DNA from 3 places in the Cellulomonas sp. P5_E12 genome. Region 3 is predicted to be linked to each of the others. Evidence: riboswitches for the same ligand, from Rfam matches in the RefSeq annotation. Region 3 holds a riboswitch; each other region holds the start of a gene.
What was found. A riboswitch is a leader RNA that binds a small molecule or an ion and turns the genes downstream of it on or off. The one in region 3 is predicted to bind S-adenosylmethionine.

Region 1 (7,010 bases), on a different contig from region 3:
TCGGGATCGTGACGTCGTGGGTCTGCGACGAAGCGTGCCTCGCAACTCGTCGCAACACTCGCGACGTCGCCGGCGGATCATGCCGGTCGAGCCTCGTAGCGGGTCAGGTCAGATCCGTCGCGGGGCATCGGCGTCCCTCGCTCCTGCGAAGACTGCCGACGCGACGACGCTGAAGACGATCCCCCAGGTGGTCAGCCCGGCGTAGATGCAGACCGTGCCGACCGCGATGAACAGCGCCGTCTGCGCGGCCACGCGCGGCCCGCGCCGGAGCCGGTGCCCTGAGGCCGGCGCCATCCAGCGGGCCCAGATCGCGATCGCCACGGCGGGGAGCACCACCGCGAGCGCGACCGAGAGGGCGGTGCTCGTCCCCAGCCGCCACCCGGCCACCGCCAGCAGCCCGATCATCACGAGCTCGCAGAGGAAGCCGAGCACGCCGAGCAACCCGACGGAGTGTCGGTCCCCAGGTGCGGCACTCATCGGGCCATCCTGTCGGACTGGCGGCACAGACCTAGGACAGCGAACTCGCGGGTTGGCGTCGAGCTAGCGGGTCGCAGTCCAGCTCGCCGGTTTCGACCAACGAGCTCGACGCGGACCAACGAGTTCGACGCGCGGAGGCGAGCTGGGCGGTCGGGCGGCAGCGGCCGGTTCGGTCAGTCGTCCAGGGCCGGGCCGCAGGCGGCCGCGGCCGTCGCGGCCAGGTGGTCGAGGCCGTGCACGGCGAGCAGCGGACGGGTGTCGTCGACCACGGCCCAGCAGCCGTCGATCACCTCGTAGCGGACGCGGGGGCCCGTGGCGAGGTACGCGGTGAGGGCCACGACCAGCCGATCGACCGCCTCGCTCGTCGTGCCGACGCCCACGGACGCCCGGATGGCGCCGCCCGACGCACCGAGGTGCGCGAGGAGGGGGTGGGCGCAGAACCGGCCGTCGCGCACGCCGATGCCGTGCTCGGCGGCGAGGTAGGCCGCGACCAGGCCCGGGTCGTGGTCCGGCACGGTGAACGTGAGGACGCCGACGGGGGCCGCGGAGTCGGGCCAGATGCGCGCGATCTCGACGCCGTCGATGCGCGACAGTCCTTCGACGAGGCGCGCCCGGAGGGCCTCCTCGTGAGCGGCGAGGGCGCCGGCGGGGAGGGCCGCCAGCTGGTCGCACGCCTCGGCCAGGGCGATCGCCCCGAGCACGTTGGGCGAACCCGCCTCGTGCCGTGCGGGCGCCGGCTGCCAGACGGTCCGATCGGTCCGCACGTCGCGCACCGCACCTCCCCCTGCGAGGTACGGAGTGCCCGTGTCCAGCCAGTCGCGGCGGCCGACCAGGGCCCCCGCGCCGAACGGTGCGTACGTCTTGTGGCCCGAGAACGCCACGTAGTCGGCGTCGGTCGCCGCCAGCGAGAAGCCGCGGTGCGGCACCAGCTGGGCGCCGTCGACGGCCACGCGGGCGCCCTCGGCGTGGGCGAGCGCGACGACCTCGTCGATCGGCAGCGCCTCCCCCGTCACGTTGGACGCGCCCGTGATCGTGACCAGCGCGTACGGCTGGCGGGCGAGCTCGGCGCGCAGGGCGTCGAGCGTCGCGGCCACGGTGTCCTTGATGGGCAGGATCGTCGTCCGGTTGCCGTGGCGCTCCGTCGACTGCACCCAGGGCAGCAGGTTGGCGTGGTGCTCGACGTCCAGCACGAGCACGCGACCGCCGTCCGGCACGACGCCGGCCAGGAGGTTGAGCGAGTCCGTGGTGTTGCGGGTGATGATCGCGACGTCGTCGGGACGCGCGTCGACGAACCGCGCGATGGTCTCCCGCGCGGACTCGTACAGCGCGGTGGACACCTGCGACAGGTACCCGGCACCGCGGTGCACGGACGCGTACAGCGGCAGCACCTCGGTCACACGCGTCGCGACGGCCTCGAGCGCGGGGGCGCTGGCGGCGTAGTCGAGGTTGGCGTAGACGCGCTGGGTGCCGTCGACCAGCGGGACGGTGGTGGTGCCGCCGACGACCGGGAGCAGCGCGCTCACCTCGTCGACGGAGGCACACGAGGCGCGCTCGGCGATGATGGTCATGGAAGTCCTCCGACACGTTCCGGGGGGACACCTACGACAGGTGGAACCCCGCGCTTGCCGGGTCCCGGACGGGACGCGGCCAGGTCGTCACCCGGGGCACCCCACCGCGGAGGAGGGTTGCCGGCCAGCGAGCCGGGGCTTGACGCTGGCGCTCATGACCTGCAACGAGGGTCGCGGCAGCCCAAGGCGCCTGTCAACGCACCGCGCGGTTCGTCTCGCCTGCCGGGACACCTTGTCCACTACTTGGAGCGACGGTGCCGCCGCGCGTAGCATCACCGGCACCATCCAGAGCGGCCGAGAGATCTGGCTCGACGACGCCGCAGCAACCCGCGGGCACCTTGTGCCCGGCCGAGGGTGCTACCGCCAGGACCGATGAGACGAGGATCTGCATGAGCTACGCCGGCGACCTGACCCCCCAGCAGGCCTGGGACCTCCTCACGACCGACGAGACCGCTGTGCTCGTCGACGTGCGGACCGACGCCGAGTGGCGCTACGTCGGCATCGCCGACCCCGCCCAGATCGACGGCCGCTCGGCGCTCGTCGAGTGGGTGTCGTACCCGTCGGGACGGCCCAACCCGCAGTTCCTCAAGCAGCTGGCCGACGCCGGCGTCACGGCCGGCCGGCCGGTCGTCTTCCTGTGCCGCTCGGGCGTGCGCTCGGTCGCCGCCGCGCAGGCCGCGACGTCGGCGGGGCTCGGTCCGGCCTACAACGTGCTCGAGGGATTCGAGGGCGACGTCGGCGCGGACGGCCACCGCGGCCACTCCGGCTGGCGTGCCGCCGGTCTGCCCTGGCGGCAGGCGTGAGCCCCCGCCGCGTCCCCGGCCCCGGCGACTGGGACGACCGCCGCACCCCGCGCACCGACCTGCGGCCCGACACCCTCGCCGTGCGCGGCGGGCTGGTGCGCTCGCAGTTCCAGGAGACCTCCGAGGCGCTGTTCCTCACGCAGGGCTACGTCTACGACGCGGCCGCCGAGGCCGAGGCCGCCTTCGCCGGCGAGGCCGACCGGTTCCTCTACTCGCGCTACGGCAACCCCACGGTGTCCACGTTCGAGGAGCGGCTGCGCCTGCTCGAGGGTGCGGAGGCCGCGTACGCCACCGCGTCCGGCATGTCCGCCGTCTTCACGTCCATCGCCGCGATCGTGCAGTCGGGGTCGCGCATCGTGTCTGCGCGGGCGCTCTTCGGGTCCACGGTCGTGATCTTCGAGGAGATCCTGGCCAAGTGGGGCGTGCGCACCGACTACGTCGACGGCCACGACCTGTCGCAGTGGGAGGAGGCGCTGTCGACGCCGGCGGACGTGGTGTTCTTCGAGACGCCGTCCAACCCGATGCAGGACCTGGTCGACATCGCGGCGGTCAGCCGGCTCGCGCACGCCGCGGGCGCGACCGTGATCGTCGACAACGTCTTCGCCACGCCCGTGCTCTCCCGCCCGCTCGAGCTCGGGGCGGATGTCATCGTGTACTCCGCGACCAAGCACATCGACGGGCAGGGGCGCGTGCTCGGCGGCGCGATCCTGGGCACCGACGAGTACGTGCACGGTCCCGTGCAGACGCTCATCCGGAACACCGGGCCGTCGCTGTCGGCGTTCAACGCGTGGGTGCTGCTCAAGGGCCTCGAGACGCTGTCGCTGCGCGTGCGGCACCAGACCGCGTCGGCCCTGCAGGTGGCGACGTGGCTCGAGCAGCAGCCCGGCGTCTCGCTGGTCCGCTACCCGTACCTGCCGTCGCACCCGCAGCACGAGCTCGCGCTCGCGCAGCAGTCCGGCGGGGGCACCGTCGTGACGTTCAACCTCGCGGTGCCCGAGGGTGCGCAGCCCGACGTCGCGAAGAAGGTCACGTTCGGCGTGCTCGACGCGCTGCGGATCGTCGACATCTCGAACAACCTCGGCGACGCCAAGTCGATGGTCACGCACCCCGCGACGACGACGCACCGCAAGCTGGGTCCCGAGGGTCGTGCGGCCGTCGGCATCGCGGAGACGACGGTCCGGCTCTCGGTGGGCCTCGAGGACCCGGCGGACCTGATCGACGACCTCGCGCAGGCGCTCGACACACTCGCCGGCTGACGCCTCCCCGATCGCGTCGGTCCCGCGCGGAACACTGACGGCGTGAGCAACTCGTCGTCGCTGGTGCGTCTGCTGGTCGGCGTGCTGGCCGGGGTCGCCGTCGCCGCCATCGTCGGCTGGACCTCGGTGGTCGCCGCGGTTCTGGCGGGCTGGGCGACCGTGGCCGCCGTGTTCGTCGTGTGGACGTGGGCGGCCATCGCGTCGATGGGTCCCGAGGACACCGCGTCGCACGCCACCCGCGAGGAGCCGACGAGGTTCGGCGCGCACGCGGTCGTCCTCGCCGCCGCGCTGGTGACGCTCGCGGGGATCGGGTTCGTCCTGGTCGACAGGGAGATCGGTCAGCTGCTGCCGACGATCGCGGTGCTGGCCAGCGTGCTCGCGTCCTGGGCCGCGATCCACACGGTGTTCGCGCTGCGGTACGCGCGGATGTACCTGACGGACGACGCCGGCGGGATCGACTTCCACATGCGGGAGGCGCCGCGGTACACCGACTTCGCGTACGTCGCCGTCACCGTCGGCATGAGCTTCGCCATCTCCGACACCGACCTCGGGTCGTCGGCGATGCGGCGCACCGCTCTGGGGCACGCGCTGCTCAGCTACCTGTTCGGGACCGTGATCATCGCGCTGCTGGTGAACCTCGTCGCGTCGATGTGACCGCTCAGAGCCGGACGGTCTCGTTCTCGCCGCCGTCGTAGCGCTCGCCGGTGACCTTGGCCTTCACCAGGCTGAACGCCGTCGTCAGGCGACCGCCCTTGGCGTGCCAGTACTCCGCCGTCTCGCCGCGGAGCACGACCAGGACCACGCCGGGCGTCTCCGGACCGTCCGGGAACCAGGCCTCGGCCGACGTGCCCCACAGCTCCTTGATCTTGGCGCGGTCGCGGACCACCTCGGCGCGACCCGAGACCGACACCCAGGCCGTCGAGTCCGAGAAGGCCGCGTTGGCGGGGCTGCCGCCCTCGACCTCGTGCACCTTGTGGCTGCCCTCCTCGGCGAAGAACCAGAGGTCCCCGTCGAAGTCCACGTCCTGCACGCCCATGGGCCGGCTCACCAGCGAGCCGTCCGCCGACACCGTGGTGAGCATCGCGATCCGGGCGTCCTTGATCAGCTCCGCGACCTTGGCCTGCTGGTCCTCGTTCGTCATGCGTCCTCCTCGAGCGGCGCGCTCGCGGGGCTGCTGACCGCGGCGGCCGGGCCACCGTAGGCACGCCCGCGCGGCTGTCGCATGTCGGAGGGGCGCGGGATGCTCGGTCCATGACCGAGAGCGACTACGAGGCGATCGCCGACGACCTGGTCGCGCGCGGCGCCACACGCGCACAGATGATGGGCCGGCCGATCCTCAAGGTCGGCTCGACCATGTTCGCCGGGCACGTCGGCGGCGACCGCCTCGTGGTCAAGCTCGGCCGGGACAGCGCCGAGCACGCGGAGGCGCTGGCGCTGCCCGGCGTCACGGTCTGGTCACCCGGCGACAGCGGACGGCTGTTCTACGACTGGGTCGCGCTGCCCGCCGCGCTCGAGGACGAGTGGATGCGGTTCGCGGAGATCGCCCGCCTGCGCGCGTCGAAGGGCTAGCGCACCCACTGCTCCCCGGCCTCGACCGCGACCGTCAGGACGTTCTCCGGCGGCGGGATCGGGCACGTCGCGAACTGCGTCAGGCCGCACGGCAGGTTGCTGGCACGGTTGAGGTCGAGCGTCACCGTGCCGTCCTCGGCCACCGGGCCCAGCGCGAGCGTGCGCGAGGCGGGGTAGGTGGTGACGCCGCTGGTCGCATCCCGGAACAGGACGCTGAGGCCGCGGGCGCCCCCGTCGAAGACGATGAGCGACTGCGGGATCCCGGCGACCGCGAAGTGCACGGTGCCGACGGCGGTGTGGTGGTGCTCGAGGCCGTCGACGACCGCGCCCGTGGTGACCGTGCGGGACTCGTCGTACGGCTCGAACCGCCCGGTCAGCACCCAGTCCTGGGACGGCGCGTACGCCGGGATGCCCTCGAACGCGGCCAGCTGCGGGGCGGACGGGTCGTGCACGCGGACGATCGCGTGACCCGTGCGGCGGGCGACCTCGAGCAGGAGGTCACCCGCGCGGAGCTGCAGGCCCGGCGCACCCTCGACCGGGTCGATCGTCGCGACGCCGTCGACGGTCGTGCCGTCCGGGAGGACGAGGTCCTCGTCGGCAACCGCCTCGATGCGCACGACGCCGTCCGCCGACCAGAGCCCGGGGACATCTGCGAGCCGTCGTGGCTCGCCGGACAGCCAGTGCAGCGCGGTGATCGCCACCCAGCCGTGCGGCTGCCGGAAGTAGGCCTCGCGCGTGGCGTGCCAGTCCTCCCACTCGGCGACGAAGGCGGAACGCTCGGTCGTGGTCGTCATCAGCTGGCCCTCACATCGGCGTCGGCGGTGCGGCCGAAGGCGTCGGCCGGCGGGAGTCCGAGGTGCTCGCGCAGGGTCGAGCCCTCGTAGGACGTGCGGAACGAGCCCCGCTCCTGCAGCAGCGGGACCACGCGGTCGACGAACTCGTCGAGCCCGTGCGGCGTCAGGTGCGGCACGAGGATGAAGCCGTCGGAGGCGTCCTCCTGCACGTACCGGTCGATCTCGGCGGCCACGCGTTCCGGCGTGCCGACGAACGAGTGGCGGCCGATCACCTGGATGACCAGGTCGCGGATGGACAGGCCCTTGGCCTCGGACAGCTCACGCCACTGGTTGGCGATGGCCAGCGGGTCGCGGAAGTGCGAGGCGCGGCCCTTCGTGATCGACGGGGCGTCGACCAGCGGGTCGATGGCGGGCAGCGGGCCGTCGACGTCGTACTCCGACAGGTCGCGGTTCCACACCTGCTCGACGAACGAGCGCGCGACGCTGGGCCGGACCTGCTGGAGCTGGATCGCGCGCAGCCTCTCCTCGGCGTCGGCCTCGGTG
Region 2 (7,010 bases), on a different contig from region 3:
GCGGGCCGTGCGGATCTCGGTGGTCTGCGGGAACGAGCCGATGGACGTCGTCGGCAGCGGCGGAAGGTTGAGCCGGGCCGCCTGGGCGGCCTTGCGCTCGTCGAAGGAGCCGCGGCTGAACGCGGCCTCGTCGAGCGCGGCCACGCGGTCGCGGACGGCCGGGTTGACGACGCCGGGAGCCGTGCGGCGCGAGGTCGCCGCATCGGTCGCGGCGAGCAGCTGCTCGTGGATGGCCTCGCGACCCTCGGTCAGGCCCTCGGCCAGGGTGACGACCTCGACGACCTTCTCGTCGGCGAACGCGAGCCAGGTCTTCAGCGTGGCGTCGAGCTTCGGCTCGTCCTCGAGCGTGTGCGGGACGTGGAACAGCGACGTCGAGGTGCCGACCGTGACCGCGGCGGCGCCGAGACCCTCGAGCTGCTCGAGGATCTGCAGCTTCGCGTCCAGGTCCGCACGCCAGATGTTGTGGCCGTCGATCACGCCGGCGACCAGCGTCTTGCTCTCCAGGCCCGGGACCTTCTCCGTGGGCGCGTGGCCGCGGACCAAGTCGATGCCGATGGCCTCGACGTCCGTGGCGGCGAGCACGGGGAACGCCGCGCCGAGGTCGCCGTAGGGCGCCGCGACGAGGATGGCCGGGCGGTCCGGGCGGGCCAGGTCGGTGGCGAGCGCGCGGTACGCCTCGATGACGGAGGCGAGCAGCTGCTCGGCGGGCACGGCGATCGAGTCGGAGACCAGGGCGGGCTCTTCGAGCTGTACCCAGGTGGCACCGGCGGCGGCGAGGTCCGTCAGCAGCTCGGCGTAGACGGGCAGCAGGTCGGCCAGGCGGTCGATCGGCGCGAAGCCCTGGGGCGCGTCCTCGGTGGCCTTGGCCAGCGCGAGGTAGGTGACAGGGCCGACGATGACCGGACGCGTGAGCACGCCGTCCGCCAGCGCCTCCGTGAACTCGCGCACGGGGCGGTTGCTCGCGTAGCGGAAGACCGTCTCCGGGCCGATCTCGGGGACCAGGTAGTGGTAGTTGGTGTCGAACCACTTGGTCATCTCGAGCGGCAGGTCGTCGCCGCGGCCGCGGGCCACGGTCGAGTACCCCGCCAGGTCGAGGGCGCCGTCGGCGCCGACGACGTCCGCGAAGCGGGCCGGCACGGCACCCACCACGGCGGTCGCGTCGAGCACGTGGTCGTAGAAGGAGAACGCGCTCGGGATCGCCGGCACGTCGGTGGCCAGGCCCAGCTCGGCCAGGCGCGTGCGGGTGCGCTTGCGCAGGCCGGCGGCGGTCGCCTCGACCTCGTCGGCGCTGGTGCGGCCGGCCCAGAACGCCTCGAGGGCCTTCTTGAGCTCGCGGCGCGGGCCGATGCGGGGGTAGCCGAGCACGGAGCTCGCGGGGAAGTTCGGGCGGGTCTCGCTCATTGTTCAGTCCCTCGGGGGTCGGGCGGGTGCCGTGTCCTGCGGCCATCCGGCCAGGTCGGGAGCTGTCCGAGCTCCGCCGTCGAGGTGTGCACCCTCGAGCAGGTCAAGTGCGGCATGGTGCTGGTTGAACGTGTACAGGTGGACGCCGGGTGCTCCGCCGTCCAGGACGCCGTTGACCAGGTCGACGCTCGCGCGGATCCCCCGGCGGTGGCGGTCGAGCTCGTCGTCGGCCGAGCCCAGCAGGTCCAGGAGCCTGCCCGGCACCGGGACGCCGGTCAGCTCCTGCACCCGCAGCAGGCGGGCCGGGTCCGTGGTCGGGATGATGCCCGGGATGATCGGGATGGTCACGCCGGCCTCGCGGGCCTCCGCCACGATACCCAGGTAGTCGTCCGCGTCGAAGAACACCTGCGTGATCGCGAAGTCGGCGCCGGCCTGCTGCTTGGCCAGGAGCGAGGCGACGTCCTGGGCGCGTGTGCCGCCGGTGGCGTGGTTGCCACGGGGGAACGCCGCGACCGCGACGGACAGCGGTCGCACCCGCGCCCGGACCGCCTGCGACGGGCTGTCCGCGCAGCGCTGGGCCTCGATGTCTCGCAGCAGCTCGACCAGCTCGCCGGCCGTCTGCAGACCGTCGGGGTGCGCCTCCCAGTCGCTCTGCTCGGTGGGCGGGTCGCCGCGCAGCGCGAGGAACGACCGCAGGCCCTCGTCGAGGAACTCTCCGACGATCTCCGTGATCTCCGCGCGGGACGTACCGACGCAGGTCAGGTGGGCGATCGGGTTGAGCGTCGTCTCGCGCAGCAGCCGGCGGACCAGCGCACGCGTGGTGACACGGGTCTTGCCCGACGCGCCGTACGTGACGGAGACGAAGTCCGGGTGGACGGACTCGAGCGCCCGGATGGTGGCCCACAGGCGCGGCGCCGCATCGGGGTTGCGCGGCGGGAAGAGCTCGAACGAGATGGTGGGGCGGTCGTTCGCGGTCTGCGGGCGGGTCGCCGGCGCAGCGTGCAGCCCGGGGGTGCGCGGTTCCACGGCGGCCGCGCTCACGGCGCGACCGGTCCGGTGGTCGGCACCGGTGCGGTGCGGGGACACGTGGTCTGCGGGGACATCGCTCACTCCATCGTCCCTGGCGGAAGCACCCACACCCTCGGCGGGGAGGGGGGTTGCTGCGGCGTCGTCGAGCCAGGTCTCTCGGCCGCTCTGGATGGTAGGCGCGATGGTAGACCGGCGATCACATGCTGGGCAACCTTGCTCGACCTATGAGACGTGGGTGTCCGGGGTTGGCCGTCCGGGCCGGAACGGCGGGAGCGCGGGTGGCCGGGGCGGGACCGCGTCAGTGCTGGCGGCGAGGGAACAGGGTCCCCGGCTGCATGCGACTGCGCTGCGACGGCACGTCGAACCACGAGTTCGGTGAGCCCGCGGGGACGGACAGCAGCCCGTCCTGCACGGCCGCGAGGATGCGAGCGTCGGGGACAACGTTGTCCGCGAGAGCCTCCGCCGCCGCGCGCTCGGCATCGCGCCGTGCGTCGTCGTCGGGCATCTCCGTCATGGCCCGCACTGTAGTCCGCGTCACACCCGGTTCCGAGACCCGCATGGCAGCGTCACCCGGCAGGAGTAGTGCTCACCCCGACGGGTGACGGGGCGTGGCCGACGGGCACGTGGCGAGGTGGTCGTCGACGACTCCGCAGGCCTGCATGGCGGCGTACGCAGTGACGGGACCGACGAACCGGAAGCCGAGCGACTTGAGCTGGGTGGCGAGCGCACGGGACTCGGTCGTCTGCGCCGGGACGTCGGCCCAGGTCACGGGCCGGACGTGGGTGGTCCGGTCKGGCGCGTGCGACCACAGGACCTCGTCCAGGGTGCCCCCCGCGGCGTGCAGCTCACGTAGTGCGCGCCCGTTGGCGATGGTCGCCTCGATCTTGGCGCGGTTGCGCACGATGCCCGCGTCGGCCATGAGTCGCGCGACGTCGTCGTCGCCGAACCCCGCGACGACCTCCGGGTCGAACCCGGCGAACGCCGCGCGGAAGGCCGGCCGCTTACGCAGCACCGTGATCCAGGCGAGGCCGGACTGGAAGCCCTCGAGCGCGAACCGCTCGAAGAGCGCGTGCTCACCGTGGACGGGCACCCCCCACTCCTCGTCGTGGTACCGCTCGTAGAGGGGGTTGCCGTCGCCGAAGCAGCGGCCGGTGCGCGGGACGTCGGGCGAGGTCATGCGTCGAGTCTGCCCGCGACCGCCGACACAGACGCGGCGCCACTGTGCATGCCGGGGTCTGTGGGCGGCTCAGGACGCCGGGCTCGCGAGCGCGATGAGGCGCTCGATGCCGTCGAGGATGAGGACGGTCCCGAAGTCGAGGCTGTCGCCGTCGTCGGCTCGGTCGTCCGGACCGAACGAGAACGCGCCCTCGTCGACCGCCCTGAGCAGCGCGGGGTGCGCGGACGGCGACGCCAGGACGCCGAGGAGGGCGCCCAGGTCGGGGGACTCGTCGGCGCCGTCCGCCGCACCCACGGCCGCCGTGCGCCTGCTGTCGGTCAGCTCCTCGGTCACGCGCAGCTGGTCCAGGGCGTGCGTGGCCAGCAGGCCGATCGCGCCGACCTTCTGCCGCTCGGACAGGGGCGTGTCCTCGAGGGCGGAGAGCATCCCCTCCATCCACGCGAGCCGTCCGGGCCCCACCGCGTGCAGCACGGTGGTCGTGCGCGCCAGCCACGGGTGCGCGCGCAGGATCGGCTGCTGGATGGCGAGGATCAGCTCGAGCCGCTCGCGCCAACCGCCCACGTCCGGCCCGAGGACGGGCGGGCGCCCGGCGGCGCGGTCGGACATGAGGGCCAGCACCTCGTCCTTGGAGGACACGTACCGGTACAGCGACATCGTCGTGAAGCCGAGGGACTCGGCCAGCCGGGCCATGGAGACGGCGTCGATGCCCTCGGCGTCCGCCAGCGCGATCCCCGCATCGGCGATCTGCTCGAGCGTCAGGCTGGGGCGCGGACCCGGCCGGCCCTCGACCGGCGTGCGCCACAGCACGGCGATGCCGGGGGGCAGCTCGACGGGTGGACCCTGGGATCCCGCGACCCGCACGGCCTGCCTCCGCGCCTTCTCGGCCGCGCGTGCCGCCTTCTGCTGGGCCAGGGCTGCCGCGCGCTGGGCCTTCTCGGCCTCGCGGAGCTGCCGCGCGGCCTCCTTGACCGCCTGCTGCGCCTCGCGCTCGCGCTCGTTGCGCAGCCGCTCGGCCTCCTTGGCCAGGTCCTGCTCGGCCCTCAGGCGCTCGCGCACGAGCCGTTCGGCGTCCTTGCGGGAGCGCTCGGCCTCCTTCTGCGCGGCGCGCTCGGCGTCGCGGTCGGCCTTCTCCAGCTCGCGGCGCAGCCGGTCCGCCTCCTTGGCCTCGGCGCGCTCGGCCTTCTCGCGGTCGCGGCGCAGCGCCTCGGCCGCACGCGTCTCGTCGTCGTTGTCCACGACACCTCCTTGACGGTCGATCCTACAAGTGTGTATGAAGTACACACACAGTTTACGACATACACAGAAGGCGAGATCGCGATGACCGCTCCTGTTGTCGTCGCCCGGGGGCTGCGCAAGTCCTACGGCGACCTGACCGTGCTCGACGGCGTCGACCTCGACGTCGCTCGGGGCGAGGTGCTCGCGCTCCTCGGCCCCAACGGCGCCGGCAAGACCACGACCGTGCGCATCCTGTCCACGCTGCTGCGGCCCGATGGCGGCACGGCGCACGTCGTCGGCAAGGACGTGGTCCGGCAGGCCGAGCAGGTGCGGGCGGCGATCAGCCTCACCGGCCAGTTCGCGGCGGTCGACGACCTGCTCACGGGCGTCGAGAACATGCACCTCATGGCGAAGCTCGCGCACCTGGGCCGCTCGGAGGTGCGCACCCGCAGCGCGGAGCTGCTCGAGCTCTTCGACCTGACCGACGCCGGCAAGCGGGTGGTCAAGACCTACTCCGGCGGCATGCGGCGGCGGCTCGACCTCGCGGTCGGCCTCCTGGCCAGGCCGCAGGTCGTGTTCCTCGACGAGCCGACGACGGGCCTCGACCCGCGCAGCCGCAACGACCTGTGGGACGTCATCCGTGAGGTCGTCGCCGAGGGCACCACCGTGCTGCTCACGACGCAGTACCTCGAGGAGGCCGACCAGCTGGCCGACCGGATCGCCGTCATGGACCGCGGTCGCGTGATCGCGGACGGCACGGCGCGCGAGCTCAAGCGGGCCGTCGGCTCGGCGCACGTCGAGCTCCACCTCAAGGACGGGTCGGAGGAGCGCATCCTCACCGACGGCTCCGTGCCGGACGTGCGCCGGATCCTCGCCGGCATCGAGGACCGCGGCGTCACCGTCGACACCTGGGAGGTCCGCTCCCCCACGCTCGACGACGTCTTCCTCACCCTGACGGGCCAGCCCACCGCGCCCGAGACCACCACGCCCGCCCTCGTCGCCTCCCGGGAGTACTGATGACCACGCTCACCGCACCCACAGCGGTGCCCGCCCTCGGCTGGACGTGGCACGACACGTCCGCGCTCATCGGCCGGTGCCTGCGCCGGTCCCTGCGCCAGATGGACACCGTGCTGATGGCGGTGATCCTGCCGCTGGCCCTGCTGCTGATGTTCGTCTATGTGTTCGGCGGCGCCATCGACACCGGCGGCGCCTACGTCGACTGGGTGGTGCCGGGCATCATCCTGCTCACGGCCGGGTACGGCTCCGCCAACACCGCCGTGGAGGTCGCCAGCGACATGACCGGCGGCATCATCGACCGGTTCCGTTCCCTGCCCATACGGCCCACCGGCGTGCTCACCGGGCACGTGGTCGCGAGCATGGTGCGCAACGCGGTCTCCACCGCTCTCGTGATCGGCGTGGCCTTCCTCATCGGCTTCGACGCCGCGGCGTCGCCCCTGGACTGGGCGGCGGCCATCGGGCTCATCGCGCTCTTCGTCCTCGCGCTCACCTGGGTGGCGGTCGCCATCGGGGTGGTCGCGTCCGGGCCGGAGGCTGCGTCCGGGTTCACCTTCGCGATCCTGTTCCTGCCCTACGTGTCGAGCGCGTTCGTGCCGCCGGAGTCGATGCCGTCGGTGCTGGAGACGATCGCGACCTACAACCCGATCACGCCCGTGACCGACACCCTGCGCGGGCTCCTGCTCGGGCTGCCGGTCGGCGACTCGTGGGTGGCGGCCGTGGCCTGGTGCGTCGGGATCTACGTCGTGGCGCGCATCGCGGCGGGGGCGCTGTTCCGCCGCACGTCCTGAGGGCCTCCGGAGTGCGGTAGACCAGTGGCATGACGAGCCCGTTCCCGCCCACCGGTGCCTCCGAGCCGTCGGGGGAGCCGCCGCACCGGCGCCGGGGCTGGATCATCGCGCTGGCCGTCCTCCTCGCCGCGGCGGTCGGCGTCATCGTGTACCTGCTGGTGACGGGGGACGACGACGGCGCGGAGCCGGTCGCGTCGTCGACCACCTCGCAGTCCTCGTCCCCGTCGCCGGAACCGTCGCAGGAGCCGTCGGAGGAACCGTCCACGGCGGCGGCGGGCTGCGCCCCGAACGACGAGACGGCACCGGCCGGCGCCGACGTCGTCACCGTCATCGACGTCGACGGTGACGGGCGACCCGACCAGGCCTGGCTCAGCGGCGGCGCC
Region 3 (7,010 bases):
CGTGCTGCACGAGACTCGGACCGCCGGCCGGATCCACGCGGACCGCGCGGTCGCCGCGTTCCAGTCCGCCGCCGCCGCGCTCGGCGCCGACGTGCGGCACGGCGTGCAGGTCCTGTCCCTGGCCGTCGCTCGCGACGGTGTGGTCGTCGAGACGTCCGTGGGGGCGTTCCGGGCCCGCAGCGTCGTGCTGGCCGTCGGCGCGTGGACCTCCGCGCTGCTGGGGTCGGAGGCGCCGCCGCTGGTGGTCACGCAGGAGCAGCCCGCGCACTTCGCGCTGCGGTCGGGCACGCCCGACGACTGGCCCAGCTTCACGCACCGGCCGCTCGGCGAGCACCCGTGGCCCAGCGGCACCTACGGGCTGGGGACCCCCGGTGAGGGGATCAAGGTCGGCTTCCACGCCGTCGGCCCCGTGACCGACCCCGACCACCGCACGTTCACCGCCGAGCCCACGCAGCTCGCGCTCCTGCAGGAGTACGCGGCGCAGTGGCTGCCCGGCGTCGACGCCTCGTCGCCCGCGCCGATCTCGTGCACCTACACGACGACGCCCGACCACGACTTCGTCCTCGACCGCCGCGGACCGCTGGTGGTCGCCGCCGGCTTCTCCGGCCACGGCTTCAAGTTCGCCCCCGCGATCGGCCGCGTCCTGGCCGACCTCGCCGAGGAAGACCCCGACCGCGTCGTTCGTGCATCGCACCCCGCCTTCCACCTGTCCCGACCCGCCCTGCAGGAGATCCGATGACCCGCCGTGCCGTGCCCCTGTCCGTGCTCGACCTCGCGCCCGTCCCGGAGGGGAGCAGCGGCGCCGACGCCCTGCGGTCCGCCGTCGACCGCGCGCAGCTGGTCGAGCGGCTCGGGTACCGGCGGGTCTGGTACGCCGAGCACCACCTGGCGCCGGGCGTCGCGTCGGCCACGCCGGGCGTGCTCGCCGCGCTGACGGCGAGTGCCACCTCGACCATCCGCGTCGGGTCCGCCGCCGTGCTGCTCGGTTCCACCAGCCCTGTCGTCGCGGCCGAGCAGTTCGGGACCGTCGCCGCCCTGCACCCCGGGCGCGTGGACCTCGGGCTCGGCCGGGCGTCGTTCCCGCCGCCGAGCAAGTCCGCCGTGCCCGACGTGGCCGCCTCGACAGCAGGGCGCGTCCGGTCGACGGCGACCGAGGACCGCGTGGTCGACGGGCTGCTGGTGCCCGCCGCGCCGCCCCTCAACTACGCCGACCCCGACCCTGAGCTGCGCGCGCGGTTCGTCGCCCACCTGGAGTTCCTCGGCGCCGGCCGGACGCCGGCGCCGTTCCGGGACGAGCTGTCCACGGTCCTCGCGCTGCAGGCGGGGACCGCCCGAGCCGGCGACCGCGTGGTCACCGACCCCGCCGTCGAAGGTTCCGACCTCGCCCTGTGGGTGCTCGCGTCGAGCGCGGGGGAGAGCGCGCGCGTGGCCGGCGAGCTGGGCCTGCCGCTGGCCGCGAACTACCACGTGAGCCCGGCGACGGTGCTGGACACCGTCGAGGCGTACCGCGCGGCCTTCGTGCCCGGCGTGCTGGACGAGCCGTACGTCGTCGTCTCGGCCGACGTGCTCGTCGCGGAGACCTCGGAGCGCGCGGCCGAGCTGGGGGACCCGTTCGCGGAGTGGGTGCTCTCGATCCGCAGCGGCGCGGGCGCGATCCCGTACCCGCGGCCCGGCACGACGACGCCGTGGGAGCTGCGCGGCGAGGCGGAGCGCGCGCTGCTGCGCGACCGGATCGACACGCGGATCGTCGGCGACGCGGAGTCGGTGGCGCGCGGCCTCGACGCCCTTGTGCGCGCGACGGGTGCCGACGAGCTGCTGATCACGACGATCACGCACGACCCTGCGGACACGGCCCGCTCGTACGAGCTGCTCGCCCGCGCCTGGGGCCTCGCCGACGACGAGCTCGTGGGCGCCGGCGTGGCCGCGTCCTCCCGCTAGCCCCCACCAAACGTCCGCACTCGATGGGGCCCTGACCCCCGCGAGTGCGGACGTTGTTGCGCCACCCACCAGGACGTCCGCACTCACGCGGGTTCTGGTCCGCACGAGTGCGGACGTAGACGCGAAGAAGGCCCCCGGCATCGAGACGCCGGGGACCTTCTGCGACGGTCAGACGGCCGTGTGGTCGCCGATCCGGTGGTACGTGCGGTCGTGGTAGACGAGCGGGAGGGCGTCGTCGGCGACGGAGTGCGCGAGGGCGCGGACCGAGACCAGGTACGAGCCGCCCACGGGCACCCGCTGCACGACCCGACCCCGCAGCCAGGACACGGCCTCGTCGATCACCGGCTCACCGGTCTCCAGCGCCGACCAGCCGCCGGCCGCGAACCGGTCGATGCCGCTGGTCGCGAACCGCGCGGACACGTCGTCCTGGGCCGACGACAGGAAGCTGATCGCCAGCGTGCGCGCGCGGGACAGGGCGGGCCACGACGACGAGGTCGACGCCAGCGAGAACGCGAGCAGGGGCGGCTCGGCCGACACGGAGATGACCGAGGTCGCCGTGAACCCGACGGGCCGGCCGTCGTCGTCGAGCAGCGTCACCACCGCCACCCCCGCGGGGTGCCGACGGAACACCTCCTTGTAGGCCTGCGGGCTCAGCTGCGGCTCGTCCTGCTCCACGAGGTCGGCGTCCAGCTTGCGCAGGATCTCGGCGGTCATGCGGACAGGGCCGCGACGTCGAGGGCGGCGCGCAGGGGGCCGTACGCGCGCTCGAGCCAGCGGTCGACGACCGGGTCGAGGTCGGCGAGGTCGGCCTCCGTGACGGCGAGCGTCCGGGTGGGGACGGTCGCGCCGAGCTCCACGAGCAGGGGGCGCAGGTGCACCTCGCCGGCGAGCAGGTGCGCCGGGCCGCCGGAGACGACGAGCGGGACGGCGACGACCCCGGCGAGTCCGTCGGGGCCGTAGAGGTCGAGGAACGACTTCAGCAGCCCCGTGTACGTGGCCTTGTAGATCGGCGTCGCGACGACCAGCAGCCGGGCGCCCGACACGGTGGCGAGGGCGGGGTCGAGGAGCGAGCGGTCGGCCGTGAAGAGCTGGTGGCCGATCGTCGCCAGGTCGACCGTGGTGACGTCCGCGCCGTCGGCGAGCCGGTCCGCCACCTGAACGGCAGCGGCGAGGGTGCGCGACCCTGGCCTGGGGTTGCCGACGAGAGCGACGACGTCCTCGTTGCCTGCGGTGCCTTGCTGGTGGACCACGGTGGAGCTCCTTCTCGCTGCACGCTTGCCGCACCGGTCGGTACGGCCGGGTCATCTCCCGGAGCACCCCGTCGTGGAGGGGTTGCTGACCAGCGAGCCGGGGCTTCGCGCTGGTGCTCGTGACCTGGGCGGAGTTGTAGCAAGGGGCGGCCGCCCGGCAAGGGCTTCGGCGGAGAATCCCGAATGACGGACATCGCGCGGGGCGCCCGGAGCGGCAAGGATGCGTGTCGAGGACCTGCGTCCGGCTCCGACCACTGGGTGGGAGGCCCGACGGGGGCCACGACGAACGGGAGTGCATCGTGAAGTACATGCTGCTGATGAACTACTTCATCGAGGGCGTCCCGCCCATCGACACCTGGGCGCCGCAGGACGTGCGGCGCCACATCCAGTTCCAGCACGACCTGGGCGCCGAGCTGGTGGCGAGCGGCGAGTTCGTCGACGGCCGGGGGCTCGCCTGGCCCGACTCCGCGAAGTTCGTCCGGAGCGACGGGGTGTCCGCGCCGGTGATCGTCGACGGGCCGTTCGCCGAGTCGAAGGAGTTCCTCGCGGGCTACTGGACGGTGGACGTCGAGGACGAGGCGCGGGCCATCGCGATCGCCGCGAGGGCGTCGGCCGCACCCGGGCCGGACGGCGTCCCGATCCAGCAGGTGTTCGAGGTCCGCGCGCTGATGGAGGCACCCTCCCCTGCCGAGTGACCGAGCCATCGAGGACCTGCTGCGCGAGCTCGCGCCGCAGGTCCTTGGCGTGCTGGTCCGGCGGTCGGGGGACCTGGCCGACGCGGAGGACGCCCTGCAGGAGGCAATGCTCGCCGCCACGACGCAGTGGCCGGACACGGGCGTGCCCGACAACCCGCACGCGTGGCTCGTCGTCGTCGGGCACCACAAGCTGGTCGACCGCTACCGCAGCGAGGACGCGCGCCGGCGCCGCGAGGAGCTGGTCGCGACGATGGACCAGGGCGTATCCGCGTTCCAGGCCGACGACTCCCTGCTCCTGCTCTTCGGCTGCTGCCACCCCGCGCTCAGCCCGGCGTCGGCGATCGCCCTGACGCTGCGGTCGGTGGGCGGGCTGACGACGGCCGAGATCGCGCGGGCGTTCGTCGTGCCGGAGACGACGATGGCGCAGCGCCTGAGCCGGGCGCGCCGCACGCTGCGGGAGCTGGACGGGCCGTTCCGGATGCCGTCCGCGGCCGAGTACGCCGAGCGTCTCCGCGCCGTGCTGCGGGTGCTGTACCTGATGTTCAACGAGGGCTACGCCAGCAGCACGGGGACGTCGGTGGCCCGCGCCGACCTCTCGGTGGAGGCCCTGCGACTGACGCGCGACCTGCACGCGAGCCTTCCCGACGACGCCGAGGTGGCCGGCCTGCTCGCCCTCGTCCTGCTCACCGACGCCCGCCGCCCCGCGCGTACAGGGCCGCACGGCGAGCTGGTCGCGCTGCCCGACCAGGACCGCGGCTTGTGGGACCGGTCGATGATCGACGAGGGGATCGCGCTGGTGGAGGACGCGCTGGTGCGCGGCGCCGTCGGCGAGTACCAGCTCCAGGCGGCGATCGCGGCGGTGCACGACGAGGCGCCGACCGCCGACGAGACCGACTGGCCGCAGCTGCTCGCGCTGTACGGGCTGCTCGAGCGCCTGACCGGCAACCCGATGGTCACGCTCAACCGCGCGGTCGCGCTCGCGATGGTCCGCGGACCGGAGGCCGGCCTCGCGCTGCTGGCCACGCTCGAGGAGCCGCTCGGCGGCCACCACCGTCTGGCCTCCGTCCGCGGGCACCTGCTCGAGCGGGCCGGCCGTCCCGACGAGGCCGCCGACCAGCTCCTGCTCGCGTCGCGGCGGACCACCAGCCTCGCGGAGCGCGACTACCTGCGACTGCAGGTGGCGCGCCTGCGGCACGGTTGAGAGCCTGGCGCCGTGAGCCTCGACGAGCACGTTCTCCTGTCGCCCGCCGTGACCAACCTGCGCGACATCGGAGGCCGGCCGGCCGCCGACGGCGGCACGGTGGCGACGGGCGTGGCGTACCGCTCGGCCGAGCTCGCGGACACCGCGGTGGCCACGGATGCGGCGCTCGCCCGGCTCGCCATCCGCACGGTGGTCGACCTGCGCACGGACGAGGAGCGGTCCGGCCGGCCGGACCAGCTGCCGGCGGGCGCGACGCTGCTGGTGCTCGACGCGCTCGCGGACCTGCCCAGCGGGGCCGCGGCGCAGCTCCCGGCGCTGCTCGGCGAGGGCGGATCGGAGGACGCCCTCGAGCAGCTCGACCTCGCGGGCCAGATGATCGACGTCTATCGGCGCCTCGTCGTCGGCGTCGCCGCCCGGACCGCGTACGCCGGGCTCGTGCGGACCGTCATCGACCCCACGCGCACGCCGGTCCTGTTCCACTGCACCGCGGGCAAGGACCGCACCGGGTGGGCGGCGACGATCCTGCTGCTGGCGGCGGGCGTCGACGAGGCCGGCGCGATGGACGAGTTCCTCGCGGTCAACCCGGCGGTCCGCGAGACGTTCGCCCCGCTGCTGCAGCAGCTTGCCGCCGCGGGCGGCGATCCCGAGCTGCTGCGGCCGTTGCTGGAGGTCCGCGCGGAGTACCTGCAGGCCGCGCTCGATGCGATGCGCGAGCAGTTCGGGTCGTTCGACGGCTACCTGCGGGATGCTCTGGGCCTCGGCGACGTGGAGGTCGAGTCGCTCCGCCGGACGCTTCGCTCGAACGGGTGACGGAAGGCTCGTGGTTGGACCGTTCGGGTGGTCCGATATGTCCGATGTTGCCGACTCGCCCGGCCGGACCCACGATGGGCTGATCGCACCTCCCGCGACGCAGCGTCGTCTGATCCCAGGCGCCGAGGGAAAGGCATGCCTGTGGCCGACGAGATCGTCTCCCCCATCCGACGTGGCGCCCACGACATCGCCCTCGAGCGGGACCGCGTCCGCCGCCGGCGGGTGTACCGGGCGGCCGCCGTCATCCTCGCGCTGCAGGCGTACGTCATCGTGAGCTCTCTGCTGAACAGGCCGCTGGTCCCGCCGATGCCGACGATCGACCCGTTGGTGCTGGTTCCGGTGCTGTTCTTCGCGGCCCTGCTGCTCCTCCTGGTCGGCACGCAGATGGGCTCCGCCCGGTCGCCGCACGTGGTCTACCGGCCCGAGCAGGTGGACGTCCGGCTGGACGACGTCATCGGCATCGACCCCGTCAAGGAGGACGTGCGACGGTCGATCGACCTGTTCCAGACGCACCGCCAGTTCGCCGAGCAGATGGGCGGCACCCCCCGGCGCGGGCTGCTGTTCGAGGGGCTGCCCGGCACCGGCAAGACCATGACGGCCAAGGCCATGGCGGCCGAGGCGGGGGTGCCGTTCCTGTTCGTGTCCGCGACGTCGTTCCAGTCGATGTACTACGGCGCGACCGCGAAGAAGATCCGCGCGTACTTCAAGGCGCTGCGCAAGGCGGCCCGCACTGAGGGCGGGGCGATCGGGTTCATCGAGGAGATCGACGCCATCGCGACCCGCCGCGGCGGCATGTCGTCGATGACGGCGAGCGCGTTCGACGTCCGACCGTTCGGAGGCGTCGTCAAGAACGCCGTCGTCAGCGAGGGCACCGGCGGCGTCGTCAACGAGCTGCTCGTGCAGATGCAGTCGTTCGACGAGCCGACGCCGGGGGACAAGTTCGTCAACTTCTTCCTCGCCCGCGCGAACCTGCTGCTGCCCGCGTCGAGGCAGCTGTGGCAGCGCAAGCCCGTCAAGGCGCCGATCCTGCTCATCGCCGCGACCAACCGCGCCGACTCGCTCGACCCGGCTCTGCTGCGGCCCGGGCGCTTCGACCGTCGGCTGACGTTCGCGACC

Region 1: it holds a riboswitch for S-adenosylmethionine, as region 3 does, so the genes downstream of both, ACXJKA_RS02305 (aminotransferase class V-fold PLP-dependent enzyme) here and ACXJKA_RS10335 (NADPH-dependent FMN reductase) in region 3, are expected to answer to the same signal.
Region 2: it holds a riboswitch for S-adenosylmethionine, as region 3 does, so the genes downstream of both, ACXJKA_RS09430 (methylenetetrahydrofolate reductase) here and ACXJKA_RS10335 (NADPH-dependent FMN reductase) in region 3, are expected to answer to the same signal.

What each region holds. Positions count from the first base shown of each region.
Region 1 covers NZ_JBFUMP010000002.1:188,663-195,672, reverse strand. The annotation lists gene ACXJKA_RS02310 (YrdB family protein) at 109-477, opposite strand; gene ACXJKA_RS02305 (aminotransferase class V-fold PLP-dependent enzyme) at 651-2,045, opposite strand; SAM riboswitch class IV at 2,091-2,205, opposite strand; SAM riboswitch class I at 2,324-2,424, shown strand; gene ACXJKA_RS02300 (rhodanese-like domain-containing protein) at 2,435-2,848, shown strand; gene ACXJKA_RS02295 (O-succinylhomoserine sulfhydrylase) at 2,908-4,104, shown strand; gene ACXJKA_RS02290 (DUF1345 domain-containing protein) at 4,147-4,758, shown strand; gene ACXJKA_RS02285 (pyridoxamine 5'-phosphate oxidase family protein) at 4,763-5,245, opposite strand; gene ACXJKA_RS02280 (hypothetical protein) at 5,356-5,673, shown strand; gene ACXJKA_RS02275 (DUF1684 domain-containing protein) at 5,670-6,467, opposite strand; gene ACXJKA_RS02270 (NtaA/DmoA family FMN-dependent monooxygenase) at 6,467-7,010, opposite strand, start outside.
Region 2 covers NZ_JBFUMP010000009.1:10,861-17,870, reverse strand. The annotation lists gene metE (5-methyltetrahydropteroyltriglutamate--homocysteine S-methyltransferase) at 1-1,401, opposite strand, end outside; gene ACXJKA_RS09430 (methylenetetrahydrofolate reductase) at 1,405-2,442, opposite strand; SAM riboswitch class I at 2,510-2,606, opposite strand; gene ACXJKA_RS09425 (hypothetical protein) at 2,729-2,944, opposite strand; gene ACXJKA_RS09420 (DNA-3-methyladenine glycosylase I) at 3,017-3,607, opposite strand; gene ACXJKA_RS09415 (TetR/AcrR family transcriptional regulator C-terminal domain-containing protein) at 3,677-4,843, opposite strand; gene ACXJKA_RS09410 (ATP-binding cassette domain-containing protein) at 4,925-5,839, shown strand; gene ACXJKA_RS09405 (ABC transporter permease) at 5,839-6,627, shown strand; gene ACXJKA_RS09400 (hypothetical protein) at 6,657-7,010, shown strand, end outside.
Region 3 covers NZ_JBFUMP010000010.1:44,932-51,941, reverse strand. The annotation lists gene ACXJKA_RS10350 (FAD-dependent oxidoreductase) at 1-739, shown strand, start outside; gene ACXJKA_RS10345 (LLM class flavin-dependent oxidoreductase) at 736-1,938, shown strand; gene ACXJKA_RS10340 (flavin reductase family protein) at 2,107-2,652, opposite strand; gene ACXJKA_RS10335 (NADPH-dependent FMN reductase) at 2,649-3,188, opposite strand; SAM riboswitch class IV at 3,205-3,313, opposite strand; gene ACXJKA_RS10330 (YciI family protein) at 3,497-3,883, shown strand; gene ACXJKA_RS10325 (RNA polymerase sigma factor) at 3,873-5,084, shown strand; gene ACXJKA_RS10320 (tyrosine-protein phosphatase) at 5,097-5,894, shown strand; gene ACXJKA_RS10315 (AAA family ATPase) at 6,030-7,010, shown strand, end outside.